Panacibacter ginsenosidivorans: one gene and its partner. The protein of the gene in region 1 interacts with the protein of each later gene in a pairwise test. Links are inferred from orthologs where the notes say so. Each region holds a gene or a part of one and is shown on either strand. Other genes may lie near its edges.

Region 1 (7,669 bases):
TAACAGCAGCAATTACCAGATCACAATCATCCAGATAATGTGGTGCGTACTCGCCAACAATTATGCTAATCGTTTCATGCTTTGTTGCTTCTTCTTTGAATGAATCAAAAACTTCTCTTGCAACAACAGTAACTTTTGTTTTTGGTGCGTTGTTTACAATAGCTTGCAGTTTTTCTAATGCAACATTGCCACCACCAATCAACAATACACGCAGTTGTTCGAGTTTAAAAAATACGGGGAAAAGTTTATTAATATTTTCTTCTGCAGCCATAATTGCGGCAAGTTAAAATATTTATTGCTGAATAATGAATAAAGCGTACAAGAGTGCGACGCAACGAAGTTTAAGAAAAATAATACAGTTTGGTACATAAAATAAAATGCATAATTACCGCACCTTGCTCCCTCCCAGGATTGAGAGGGATGCGGGGATTGGTTTATAGTCAACACATGAGAGACGAAATGAAAATTGTTCTCTCGAACAATTAATAAATCTCATTTACACTATCCCTTCACGCATTATGAAATCGCCGAAACTTTCTTTCTCTTCACGCTTCGCTTTAAAGCTTCCCAACAACACATCCAGTTCTTTCAATATGGCAGCCTCATCGAGATTTTCCTTGTAAATTTTATTCAACCTGTAACCATTGGCGTCTGCACCGAGATACATATTATAATGACCTAATGCAGTACCAATAAATCCAATTTCTGAAATATAAGGTCTTGCACAACCGTTAGGGCAACCAGTCATACGAATAGTAATGCCTTCCTCCTGCAAACTATGTTTATTCATCAGCACATCTATCTTATCGATAAGTGATGGTAAATAACGTTGCGCTTCTGCAAGTGCCAGCGGGCAAGTATTTAACGCCACACAAGCCAATGCGTTTTTTCTTAAAGGCGATGCTTTTTCTGTTGTAGCAATAACACCATACCTCGTTAATATCTCATCAACAAAAGCCTTGTCTTCTTCTTTTATGTCGCCGACAATAAGATTCTGATTGGCGGTAAATCTGAACTGTGCTTTACCACTTTCTGCAATATCCAAGCATGCTTTTTTGAATTGCACTTTTTCATCGTCAAGCAATCTTCCATTTTCAACAAACATCGTATAATACCAAAGTCCTTCATGATTTTGTTGCCAACCATACCAATCATCTCTTGTGGTAAACACTGCTTTCTTTGCAGGCTTAAATGTAACACCACTGCGCTTTTCAACTTCTGCTTTAAAAGCATCCACACCCATTCTATCCATTGTGTATTTTAAACGGGATGTTTTTCTATCTGTTCTGTTTCCAAAATCTCTTTGCGTTGTTGCTATATCGTAAACAACTTTTTCAAGATCATCCTTTTCAACATAACCTAACACAGTTCCAAGTCTTGGATAAGTGTCAGGATTACCGTGTGTAGTGCCCATGCCACCACCTGCTGAAATATTAAAACCAATAAGTTTATTGTTTTCTATAATAGCAATTATGCCAACATCATTTGTAAAAATATCTACATCGTTGTATGGCGGAATTGCAATTGCTATTTTGAATTTTCTTGGTAAATAACGATCCTGGTAAAGTTTATCTTCTTCATTTACTTCAAGCAACTTTTCTTCATCAAGCCAAACTTCATAGTATGCTCTTGTTTTCGGAAGCAACAAATAACTTATCTTATCTGCGTACTGAAAAACTTCTTCATGTATCTCAGAAAATTTTGGATGCGCACTCGCAATTACGTTCCTGTTCACATCTCCACATGCTGCAATAGAATCAAGCTTCATTTTATCAAATGCAGCAATGGTGGGCTTTATGTGCGATTTTAAAATTCCATGCAACTGCACTGTTTGCCTTGTTGTAATTTTTATTACACCTGTTGAATGTTCGCCCGCAATATGATGCAACGCAATCCATTCTTCCGGTGTAAGCAATCCGCCAGGCAAACGCAAACGGATCATGAAAGAATATAAACGCTCTAATTTTTTTGATGCACGCTCTTCTCTCCTGTCGCGATCATCCTGCATATACATGCCATGAAATTTAATCAGCGACTGGTCATCTTCACGTATTGCACCCGTATGCTCATCCAACAAACTTTCTTTGAGCGTGCCACGTAAACCATGACTCGCTTTTTTTATTCTTTCGACCGGAGATTCATTCTGCGACATATAATTAATTCTAAGTTGTAAGTAATCTGTAACTATTTTTTGTACTTAACTTTTTTGTTCTTTGGTCATCGCCCGTTGTGCCACTCACTTGTACGTTCTTTATAATATTGAACAAAGTGTTGAAGAGTGCGACGCAACGAAAGCTTCATATTTATTCTAATGTTTGGCTCAAAAAAATCCTACTCAATTATTGCTCACTGTTCGCTGTTCATTATTCTTTGTTCACTAATAAACATCTTTATGATATCTGCCTGCTTCTTTCATTGCATTTAAATATTCCTGTGCAGCTTCTCCACTAATATTTTTTTCCTGCGCAATAATGTTGAACAAAGTTTTCTCTACATCATAGCTCATCGGATCTTTGCAACCACAGATATAGATCTGTGCGCCGCCTTCTATCCATTCAAACAAATCTTTTGCATGTTGCTGCATTTTATGTTGCACATATACTTTTTCTTTCTGATCTCTTGAAAATGCAAGGTTGAGTTTGGTGAGAACACCCGTGTCTCTTAAACCCTGCAGATCTGTTTGATACAGGAAGTCTGTAACAAAATGCTGATCGCCAAAGAACAACCAATTGCGGCCTTCAGCTCCTTGTGCATCACGTTCAAATAAGAAAGAACGAAACGGTGCAATACCAGTGCCAGGTCCAATCATGATCACATCTGTCTTTGTATCGGGTAAACGAAATGCATTATTCTTTTGCACATAAACCTGCAGCGTATCATTTTCTTTTAACTGCGATAAATAATCTGAGCACAAACCAAAACGCTTTTGTCCGTCTACAGAAAAATGATCGCGGCTAACAGTTATATGTACTTCATTCTCTCCATGCGATGCAGGTGAAGAAGCAACAGAATATAATCTTGGCGCAATGGGCTCAAGAATAGCAACCAATTGCTGTACGTTCCATTTTTTATCAGCAGGATAAATACGCAACAGGTCGGCAAGATCCATTTTTATGTTTGGAATTTCTTTACCCGATAAGGAAGCGTAATGTTGTATAATACGCTCCGGCAGATGCTGAATATTTATTTTGGAATTAAATAATTCTTCTGCTTTATAAGTTTGATCGCGGAACTGGAATTCTTCATTGCCTTTCAATGAAAGTAAATCAAGAATTTTCTTCACTGAGGCTGCATTGTTTTTTGCCACAATGCCAATTGCATCACCGGGCTGGTAGCTAATGGCTTCTTCTGTTGCAATTTCTATATGATAAGTTTCTTTATTAGAACCACGATCGTTAAGGTTGATCGTTGTAACAACAGTACCATCATAAAATTTCTTTCCTGTTTTTGCAGGTTTTGATTTTACGCCAGGCGTACCGTTTGTTACTCCGCCTACCGCAAGAGCCGCAGTGATTAATTCATCTATCCACGCATTGGCATCGGCCTCAAAATCTGTATCGCATTTTTTCATTTGTACAATTCTGCGCCCTCCAAGAAAATGTAAACGCTTGTCAACATCTTCACCAGCCTGGCAGAATAAAGGATACGCTGTATCGCCTAATGCAAGCACCGCATATTTTAATTGACTTAATGCCACATCATTCTGATGAATATAATCATAGAATTTTTTTGCAGCGGCTGGTGGTTCTCCATCGCCTTGCGTACTGATGACGACGATCATGTATGATTCTTTGGCAAGATCATTTAAACGATATTGGTCAAGGCTTTTGATCTTTGCCTGCACACCCTGTTTCTTCAAACGATTGCCAAAATCTGTTGCTACTTTTTTTGAATTGCCCGTTTCTGTTCCATATACTATTGTACATGCCGGCATTACAAAAGAAGCATCCTGTACAAATTCATTTGCGGGTGTTTCAACCATTATTGGTTGCCCTGTAAGTGCGGCTATGTAACCGCTGATCCACATCAATTCATCTCTCGATGCGCCCTTCGCCAGCTCGTGTAACATCTGTAATTTAGGCCCTGCTAACATGTTTCTCTTGTATATGATTGATCAATGAAATTAATTCGGGATTATCCTGCAATGGTTTGAAATAATGTTTGCGTTCCTCATTATTTGCCTGCCATTTAAATTGCCTATATAAAGCTGTAACCTTACCCATTATTACCAGTGAAGGGCTTATAAATGATGCAGGTTTTTCTGCTGTTTCAAAACCACCCAATGTATATTCATAGACATATTGTTGCGGCGTTGTAGCCTGCTCAACAATAAGAAATGGAATAGTTGCATCAGCACTATGTTGTAATAATTTATTAACCAGTTGTGGCAGTGCGTTACCGGTCATATAAAACACCAATGTATCTTCAAATGAAGCAAGATGCTTCCATGCTTCATCTGCGATTGCAGTATTTTGGTAATAAGTAAGAACACGAACACCGGTTGATAATCCTCTTGCTGTTAACGGCACACCTGTTGCAGCAGAAGCACCTGACGCAGCAGTAATGCCAGGAATAATTTCGTAAGGAATATTGTTTTCATTTACAGTAATCAGTTCATCCAAAACATTCGAATACAATGCAACATCGCCGCCTTTCAATCTTACCACTGTATTGTAAGCAGATGCAAACTGAACAATCAAATCATTTATTTCATATTGTGGTGTTGAAGATTCACTTCTACCTTGTTTACCTACAGGTATTATAACTGCATTTGGATTTACATATGCTTTCAAAATTTCCTCACTTACCAGGCGGTCAACAATCACCACTTCTGCTATAGATAAAACCTTTGCTGCTTTTATGGTAAGCAAATCTGGATCGCCGGGGCCGGCGCCAATAAAATAAACTGTTCCATATTTTTGCCTACCCATTAGTCCACAATTTTAGTAGATTAAAGTATAAAATAAAAAGCAAGCCCTTTTTCAAATCAAAATACAATGATTTGGTGCAACAAACAGTCAAACACATTACACTTCTATCCTTCAGATTTGTATTTATGTTTGGTAGAATGTTAGTTGGCATTGCCATTGTGTTGAGAATAAATTTGAAAAGGAAATTGCTAAACAATAATATGATCTGCTTCGTAATGTGTATTAACAGCAACACAAACAACAGCGCTTGCAGATCATGAGTTGCATGTGGCAACAAGAATGAAGATGTGTGAGTTTAGCCATTAGTCTACCAGATTGGTGGTGCAAAGAAACAGCAGAATGAATAGTCTACCAAATAAATAGAAAATATTTAGTGAAAAAAAAGCTAACATTTGTTTGAGCAGCAAAGAATTGTTGTAGAACAAGAGTGCGACGCAACAGGAGCTTAATATTTATTCGTATGCCAGGTACAACAAGAAAATATTTATGAGCCAAACAATTTTATTTCAGTGACGCTATGTTGCGTCGCACTCTTGTACGTTCTGTTCTTTATGCGACAATTAACTTTTTGATTGTGATACTAAAATGCAACTGTTACATTTGCGAAAATTTTGATGCATGAACCTGATAGAAGAATTACGTTGGCGTGGATTGATCCAGGATATAATGCCCGGAACAGAAGAACAATTGCAAAAAGAAATGACCAGCGGATATATTGGTTTTGATCCTACTGCGGATAGCTTGCACATTGGCAGCCTTGTTCCAATATTATTACTAGTGCATTTGCAAAAAGCAGGACATAAACCATATGCATTAGTAGGTGGTGCAACGGGCATGGTGGGCGACCCATCAGGAAAAAGCGAAGAAAGAAATCTTTTAAGTGAAGATGTGCTTGCTAAAAACCAGGCTGGTGTAAAAAAACAATTGGAGAAATTTCTTGACTTCGATGCATCCAAACCCAATGCAGCAGTAATGGTGAATAACTACGATTGGTTTAAAGGCATGGGGTTCCTGGAATTTATAAGAGATGCCGGCAAACACATAACCGTAAATTATATGATGGCTAAAGACAGTGTAAAGAAAAGATTGCAAAGTGAGGTTGGTTTAAGCTTTACTGAGTTTACATACCAATTGATACAGGGTTATGATTTTTATTGGTTATACAAAAACAAAAATTGTAAACTGCAGATGGGTGGTAGTGATCAGTGGGGGAATATTACAACAGGTACTGAATTAATTCGCAGAAAAGCTGGTGGTGAAGCATTTGCTTTTACGTGCCCTTTACTGACAAAAGCGGATGGTGGCAAATTTGGTAAAACAGAAAAAGGAAATATTTGGCTGGATGCAGAAAAAACAACGCCTTATCAGTTTTATCAATTCTGGCTTAATGCGACTGACGATGATGCAAAAAAATGGATTAAAATATTTACATTCTTAACAGAAACAGAGATAAATGAATCGATCTCTGCCCATGAAAAAGATGCTGGCCAAAGACTATTGCAAAAAAGACTGGCAAAGGAAGTTACCGTTTTTGTACATGGAGATGAAGCATATAACACAGCCATTGAAACAACAGAAAAACTTTTTGCCAATAAAAATGCTGATGCTGAAAGTTTGAGTATTAACGACCTGGAAAATATGGAAGGCATAATTAAATTTAATTACTCGCAAACAAAAATTGTGTCCGGTATTGATATAGTTACTTTTCTTGCAGAAACAGGCGTTTTTCCAAGCAAGGGAGAGGCAAGAAAAAATATTCAGAATGGAGGAATCAGCGTTAACAGGAAGAAAGTGGAAGATATACAAATGAATATCAATAATGCCACTCTATTGCATAATAAATATATATTGATTCAAAAGGGTAAAAGGAATTATTACCTCGTCTGTGCTGAATAGTGAACAGAATTTACTAGTGAGAGACACAACAAAAGTTTAACAGCAATACTAATGACAGGTATAAAAAATAAAACAGGCAGTTAATAAACACTACTGCCTGTTTTTAGCTTTAATAACCGTCCTTAGTACATTGTTTTTTTATTTTTGCAACATTATTTCTCCAAGATCTGCAGAACTTCCATCAGTTACCTGAACGCCTTCTTTTATCACATCTTTGTAAGGCTCGACTGCATCGATATAAACTTTATAAGTGCCAGCTTTTGCATTCTGAATTTCAAAAGTTCCCTGGTTGATCATAGCTTTTAAAGTATCTGTGGCAGATAATGCCCATACCTGGGATGCCCCGTCTACCGGTGTAATTTTACCTTTGATTGAACCACCCTGGAAAGTTGTAAAAGCGAATAATCCTGCCACCACTGCAGACAACGCCATAAGACCAATACGTGTGTTTTTCATACTTTAGCATTTAAGTAAACGATTATAAATTGATTAACCGGCATTGAAAAGAGTATCAACGCCGTTTTAAAATTTGCAAGTACCATGCCAATAACATTTAACAGCAGTAATGTACCTGTGTTTGATTTTACAAAAATTTCCGCAATAAAATGTGCATTAAAAAGTGCAGAAGAGGTTAACAAGAAACACCTAAAATATTTGAGAAATAATATTAACAGAAATAACTTCACAATACAATTGAGTGCAATAATAATCTGTTAAAAGAAAGTTTTGTATCTCTTGCGGCGAAACAGAAATTCCGTAAAAAGAAAGAATGTTAGCCACGAAAGCATCGGATTAGCAAATGTGGAAAGCTTCGGCTGATACAAATGCGAAATTTGATGCTT
Region 2 (7,425 bases), 4.5 Mb from region 1 along the record:
CATCATTAAATAGAACAAAAGGCTTTCAAATTATAAAAGATTGGTTTACTGCCAAAAGCTTTGCCCCATTTAGCTTTCAGCAGGAAACGTGGCAGCATATTCTTGATGGCAAAAGCGGTTTGGTAAATGCCCCTACAGGCTGCGGAAAAACATTCTCCGTTTTTATTGGCAGTGTAATACAATTCATTAACGAACATCCGGACAACTACAAAACGAAATCAAAAAACGGTTTACAATTATTGTGGGTAACACCACTGCGTGCATTGGCAAAAGATATTGCACGTGCCATGGAAGAAGTAATTGCAGAATTAGGCATGCAATGGAAAGTTGGCATTCGTAATGGTGATACAGACACCAGTGAGCGGCAAAAACAAAAACGTAATATACCCGAGGTGTTGCTGATAACTCCGGAGAGTTTACATTTATTATTGGCGCAAAAAGGCTATCCTGAAACTTTTAAAGACCTGCGCATTATTGCTGTTGATGAATGGCATGAATTGCTTGGCAGTAAACGTGGTGTACAAGTGGAATTGGCGGTGAGCAGGATTGTAAATGTCGTCAATGGGCAATTGGCAATAGACAACAGAGAAGGTGAAAAGTCAAAAGTTAAAAGTCAAAAAAAACAAATTTCTGTTTGGGGTATTAGCGCAACAATTGGAAATCTGGAAGAAGCAAGAGAAGTGTTGCTTGCGCCTGTAAATTTTGAAGAAAGTGTAATTGTAAAAGCAAACCTGCATAAGCGTACAGAAGTTTATTCCATTATACCAGACGAGATAGAAAAATACCCATGGGCGGGCCATCTTGGTATTAAGCTGGCTGCACAAATTATTCCCATCATTGAAGCAAGCAATACCACGCTCATTTTTATTAATACAAGAGGCATGAGTGAAAGATGGTATCAAACCATTCTTGATATTGCGCCACAGCTTGCCGGCGCCATTGCATTGCACCATGGCAGTATTGAACAAGAGCTGCGTTGGTGGGTTGAAGAAGCATTGCATACACAAAAATTGAAAGCAGTGGTGTGTACTGCAAGTCTTGATCTTGGTGTTGATTTTAGGCCCGTTGATACTGTAATACAGGTTGGTTCTCCTAAAGGTGTATCAAGGTTTTTACAACGTGCAGGCCGCAGTGGGCACAGGCCCGGTGATGTAAGTAAGATTTATTTTTTACCAACACATTCATTGGAATTGGTAGAAGCTGCAGCATTAAAAGAAGCCATCAAGGACAAAGTAATAGAAAGTCGTGAACCAATGTTGCTTTGCTTTGATGTATTGATACAATATCTCTGCACATTAGCTATTGGCGAGGGTTTCAGGCCAGAGGAAATTTTCGAAGAAGTAAGATCAACTTATTGTTTTGCTGATATAAAAGAAAGTGAGTGGCATGAAGTAATATATCATATCACCAGTGGCGGTAAAGCGCTGGAACATTATGATGAATATAAAAAAGTAGAAGTTATTGATGGCTTATACCGCATACGCAACAGGCGCATTGCCATGCGGCATCGAATGCATATTGGCACTATTGTTAGTGATGCGATGATGAAAGTAAAATTCATGAGTGGTGGCTATATTGGTGTGATTGAAGAATGGTTCATTAGTCGTTTGGAGCCTGGTGACGTGTTTGTGTTTGGTGGTTATAATCTTGAAATGGTTGCTATAAAAGATATGACAGTGCTTACACGTAAATCAAAATCGAAGAAAGCATTGGTGCCAAGCTGGATGGGTGGAAGAATGAGTCTTACTGCAAATCTGGGTCATGTGCTGCGTAACACATTTAATAAGATCGCAGCCAATGATCTTGATGAAATTGAATTAAAAAGTTTGCAGCCATTGTTTGAATTGCAAAAGGAATTATCACATATTCCACAATCAGATGAATTGCTGATAGAACATATCGAAGATAAAGATGGTTATCATTTAATGGTGTATCCGTTTGAAGGCAGGCAGGTGCATGAAGCCATGAGTTCATTGATGGCATACCGCATCAGCAAAGCAACAGCCATTACTTTTTCTATCGCTATGAATGATTACGGTTTTGAATTATTGAGTGATCGCCCCATTCCTGTGGATGACACCAACGTGCATGAATTATTTACAACTGAAAATCTTATTACAGACATTCAAAAGAGTGTAAACTCTGTTGAAATGGCAACACGTAAATTCCGTGATATTGCTGTGATTGGCGGATTGATCTTCCAGGGTTTTCCTGGTGAGCAAAAAAAGGCAAGACACCTGCAATCCTCTGCCGGACTGCTTTTCAAGGTGTTTAGCGAATATGACCCCCATAATATTTTATTGCGGCAGGCATACCAGGAAGTGTTTGATCAGCAGATGGAAGAAGTGCGTTTGCGCAATGCATTGCAGCGTATACAAAATAGTCGCATCGTGATTATGTTTCCACAGCAGTTTACACCGTTGTCTTTTCCTATTATCGTTGATGGATTAAGCAGGTATAATCTTTCATCTGAAAGACTGGAAGATCGCATAAGAAGAATGCAACAGCAACTTGAAAATTAAAATATAAATGATAGTAATTTTTATGAGCCAGACTATATTACTATTACGCATCTTCCTTGCGTCGCACGCTTGTACGTTCTTATCTTTATTCAGCAATTAGTAGCACCTGATAGAATATGCAATTAAGCGAGGCAATAAAATTAATTCAACATAAAGACATCCTGCACACAGCGCCACAAACGTGGGCTGATCTGGGTTGTGGTTCGGGTTTGTTTACACAAGCCTTAGCAAACTTGCTGAATAACAACAGTACAATTTATGCAGTAGATAAAACCATAGGCGGCTTTAGAAAATTCTCTACACCAATTACAATTGAATTTTTGCAACTTGATTTTATTAAAGACACTATACCTCTTAGTGATCTGAATGGTGTATTAATGGCTAACTCCCTTCATTACGTAAAAGATAAAATTTTATTCATAAATAAGTTGATGCACTTATTAAGGAAAGATGGTTATTTATTATTAGTAGAATATGATACAGATAAATCAAATCCCTGGGTTCCTTACCCATTGAGTTTTTCATCTTTAAATACATTATTCAAACAAATAAAACACAAAGAGATAATAAAATTACAAGAACATCCTTCAGTTTTTGGAAGAGCGAATATGTATGCAGCATTGATAAAACTATAAACTTTTTGCTCACTAAATAATAAGGTGTTGAAGAGTGCGACGCAACAGGCGATGCCATAAGATCAAAAGCCAGGTCCATAAAAAATTCATTGCAATCAACGGGCGATAAGATTCATTACTTTCTCTTTATAACTTATGCCAATAGGGATGGTTGCTTTACCCATTTCTATAGAGTTTCCGTAAATGCTTTTGATGTGCGCAACTGCAATAATATAAGATTTGTGTACACGGATAAATTGCTTTGAAGGTAGCAACTGTTCCATTTCCTGCATCGTCTGGTGTGTAACAAGTATGTTTTCCTGCGTATGAATTTTTAAATAATCTTTCATGCCTTCTATGTAAATAATATCAGGAAAGTCGATCTTAAAAAATTTGCTATTGCTTTTAATGAAGATATGATCACCGGTTACATCGCCGCTTTCAGTTTTGTTTTGTAAAACAAATTTGCCGTCAACAATTTTACTGATCGTTTTTGAAAAACGATCAAATGAAATGGGCTTTAGCAAATAATCAATAACATTGAATTCATAACTCTCTAATGCGTACTCTGCATAAGCTGTTGTGAGCACAACGAGTGGCGGATTGTTTAATGAACGCAGAAAATTCAGTCCAGTCATTCCGGGTAATTGAATATCAAGAAACATCAGGTCAACTTCATACTTATTCAACAATGCCTGCGCTTCCATCGCATTATTGCAAACACCTACCAGTTCAAATCTTTCTGCTTTTTGCAAATGGCTTTGAATAACCTGCTGTGCAAGTACTTCGTCTTCTACTATTATACACTTTATCAAGCAGCCTGTGGTTTTATAATTAATGAAACTGTGAATACATTGTTCTTTAAAATTACATCAAGCGTGTGAGCATCGGGATATAATGTTTCCAACCGGTCTTTTGCATTTTTGAGCCTTACTTTGCTTTCCTGTCTTTCATCTTTATCCGTTTGAATAATATCCAATGTGTAAGCAGCAGGATATAATAATTCAAGCAGGCTCTTACTTCCGCTGATACCTTTGCCATGAATTCTCTTTGCCTGTGTCTCAAGATCAATGTTTGTATTGTTGAGTACATTTAATACGATCTCACCTGGCTTTACTTTTATAGTAATATAAATAAATGGCTCAATCTCCGTATTATCCAATGCGTGTTTAAATCCGTTTTCAATAAAAGAAATAAAAAGAAAAGGTTCTATCATTATGCCTTCCGTATCTCCTTCCACAGTAAAACGTATATCTGCTTTAAACCTTATTTTTTCTATTTCAATATAGTTCCTGATGAAATCAATTTCTTTATTCAAAGAAATCCTGTCTTCATTGCATTCGTATATCAGGTAGCGCATTACATCTGCCAGTTTTACTACTGCTTCAGGCGCTTTATCAGATTTTTGCAGGCTAAGCGAATAAATACTATTCAACGTATTAAAAAGAAAATGAGGATTCAGTTGCGCACGCAGGTATCGAAGTTTATAAAAATTATTTTCCTTTTGAAGTATAGCCATCGAATCATCTTTTGTCATCGCTTCTCTTATAAAGCAAATTACCCCGGCAAAAAGCATGTTGATAATGATCCATAAACCTTCGCGAATGAACGTGCCATAGCTATGAGAAACATAATTGAATTCGGGAGGCGTAAGATCATGGATCGTTAAAACAATTGAGCAGATCGCAAAAAATAATGATTGTATCACCAGGAAGAAACCAATACTCAATAGTGCAAAAAGAATGTACCGTTTACGAAAAAGAAATTTAGAAACAATAAACCTGGCATATAATACATAAGCAGGAAGAAACAGCATATTAATGATAATAATAACTAAAAGGTCCAATACTATTGGAGTGGGATGAGCTTTTAAATATTCATGGAATATACTCCACCAATTAACGAGGGGATTCATAAGGCAAAGAATTATCCAACCCGTAATTTCGATCTTGTTGACCGGTCTTATTATTCTGTCATTATCAAATTCCATAGCAGTAGTGTTTCAATATAAAGCTACTCCTAATAATACAAGCTTATAATTGATTTCGACAAACTATCAAAAATATTCGATGAAGTTTAAAGCAGCGTTATTTTATCGCCTGCATGAAGCGTGCCGGTGTTATTATATAAAAGGTTTTGACCAAAGTAAACCTTGTTATCCCGCATGCGGTATGTGCTTAGTGTTTTAAGTGGCTCTTTATTTTTCTCACCGGTTTGCTGATCAATGGTTGTAATAACACAACGTGCACAAAGCTTTACACCATAAAAATTTATACCGTTAATTTCAAAGGCTTTCATATCATCTTCCTGGAAAGGATAACCACCCGTAAACACAATATTCGGTCTAAAACGGTTTATAGGTAAGGGTTCTGTAAGTTTTTCATTAAGATCATCAAGTGATGCCTGTCCAATAATCAGCAAAGGATAACCATCAGAAAAACTGGTGATTTCATTATGATGAGCATATTTCAAATCAACAAGTCGCCGCGTATCATCAGGCATATATACCAGCCTGCATTCCTGCGAAAGTATTTCAGAAAACCACGCATCTGCTTCTTTACTAATGTAAGTTGCTTCACAAACATCATCCCAAATATTTACTGTAACCGGCGCATCATTTTCATTGTGCAATGGAACAGATAATATATGCCCTTGTTTATGTAAATGGTGTATCAATAAATTTTCATCAGTAATAGAAACTCTTAATAACGACATTTCATTTACTTCACGTTGCGAAATAAATTTCCCTGCAGCATCGACCAGCATCCAGCGTCTGTCATGCTCAAACCCACGATCTGTAAGCTTTGCTTCATTTACAGCAACACCACCTAATGATTTAACCGGGTAAATATATAGTTCACTAATGCTAAGCATAAAATGTCTGTTGCAATAAAGATATATGATGTGATTAATATGGATATTTATTTTTGGTTGCAAGCTGTTGTACTTCTAGCAACCCAGTTGTGTCACTCACTTGTACGTTCTGATCGTGAATGGTCAATTGTGAATGGTTAATAAGTCCTTCACCATTGACCACTTATTATTCACCTGTACAAGAGTGCGACGCAACAGTAGCATCATAATTTTACTGCAGCTGGTTACATAATCCTGCTACATAAAAATCATTGCTTAATTTCATTTTACAAATATGAACATGAGACACAGAATTTTGTTATTAATTTTTATATCATTTTTACAATTACTTAGTTGTTCGCGCAATCCGTATGCAGCAACAAATAAATTGTATAAAAAACAAGCTAAAGCTTTTTCGAAAACAATTGCTACCTATCCATTGGAAGACTCCTTACAAAACGCACCATACTTTGTAGGAACTACCAACTTTAATTTGCGCAAACCAAACTTTGTTATCATACATCACACAGCACAAGACAGTTGCGGGCAAACACTGAAAACATTTACGCTGCAACGTACACAGGTAAGTGCACACTATGTTATTTGCAAAGACGGAACGATTCATCACATGCTAAATGATTATCTGCGTGCATGGCATGCTGGTGCAGGCAAATGGGGCAATGATGCAGATATTAACAGCAGCAGCATCGGCATTGAACTCGACAATAATGGTTTTGATTTTTTTCCTGATGCGCAAATGAAAAGCCTTTTGCAATTATTAACGTCGTTGAAGAAAACATATAATATTCCAACTGCAAATGTTATTGGTCATGCAGATATTGCACCAACAAGAAAAAATGATCCCAACATATTCTTTCCCTGGAAAGAGCTTGCAGGCAAAGGGTTTGGTAATTGGTACGATGATACAACGAATATAATAATGCCACCATTTTTTGATGATATAAAAGCATTACGCATTATCGGTTATGATACAAAGGATACTACTGCTGCAATACTAACTTTTAAAAGACATTGGCTGCAGGATACAACGAGAGTTTTAAGTGACGCCGATAAGAAAGTGTTGTACATGGTAGAAAAAAAGTTTGACTGATATTGCTAAAATATTTTACTCATGGAATTCGGACGTGTTGATGAAAGCGAATTAAATAATATAGATTTTTCTTTACCTGCAGAGCCTGTGTTTAACAAACAAGTGCTGAAAGGTAAGCCTGTAAAGAATCCCAAAGTTTATATAGGTTGTGCCAAATGGGGAAGATTGGAATGGGTAGGCAAAATATATCCGCCCAAAACAAAGGAAAAAGATTTTCTTGATCATTATGTACAACACTATAATTGCATTGAACTGAATGCAACACACTACAAAATTTATGGAGCAACAGGCATTGCAAAATGGGCTGCAAAAGCAAAAGGAAAAG

What was found.
Region 2: the proteins of FRZ67_RS02825 (region 1) and FRZ67_RS21795 interact in binary tests that used the Escherichia coli proteins (3 or more experiments, as listed by UniProt). The link is inferred for Panacibacter ginsenosidivorans from one-to-one orthologs.

Annotation. Positions count from the first base shown.
Region 1 is NZ_CP042435.1:692,575-700,243, forward strand. What follows is about bases 1,736-4,735. They hold FRZ67_RS02825 (diflavin oxidoreductase), read right to left. Parts: upstream 4,094-4,735; coding sequence 2,378-4,093; downstream 1,736-2,377. Other genes in these bases: cysI (assimilatory sulfite reductase (NADPH) hemoprotein subunit), read right to left, coding at 1,736-2,152; cobA (uroporphyrinogen-III C-methyltransferase), read right to left, coding at 4,077-4,735. Also shown: FRZ67_RS02815 (precorrin-2 dehydrogenase/sirohydrochlorin ferrochelatase family protein), read right to left, coding at 1-271; more of cysI, read right to left, coding at 497-1,735; more of cobA, read right to left, coding at 4,736-4,931; tyrS (tyrosine--tRNA ligase), read left to right, coding at 5,550-6,827; FRZ67_RS02840 (peptidase associated/transthyretin-like domain-containing protein), read right to left, coding at 6,966-7,283. UniProt on the Escherichia coli protein: Component of the sulfite reductase complex that catalyzes the 6-electron reduction of sulfite to sulfide. This is one of several activities required for the biosynthesis of L-cysteine from sulfate.
Region 2 is NZ_CP042435.1:5,152,426-5,159,850, reverse strand. The notes cover bases 4,112-6,867. They hold FRZ67_RS21795 (MOSC domain-containing protein), read right to left. Parts: upstream 6,011-6,867; coding sequence 5,213-6,010; downstream 4,112-5,212. Other genes in these bases: FRZ67_RS21790 (N-acetylmuramoyl-L-alanine amidase), read left to right, coding at 6,291-6,867; FRZ67_RS21800 (sensor histidine kinase), read right to left, coding at 4,112-5,126. In the rest of the region: FRZ67_RS21815 (ligase-associated DNA damage response DEXH box helicase), read left to right, coding at 1-2,522; FRZ67_RS21810 (class I SAM-dependent methyltransferase), read left to right, coding at 2,639-3,157; FRZ67_RS21805 (LytR/AlgR family response regulator transcription factor), read right to left, coding at 3,253-3,951; more of FRZ67_RS21800, read right to left, coding at 3,948-4,111; more of FRZ67_RS21790, read left to right, coding at 6,868-7,100; FRZ67_RS21785 (DUF72 domain-containing protein), read left to right, coding at 7,122-7,425.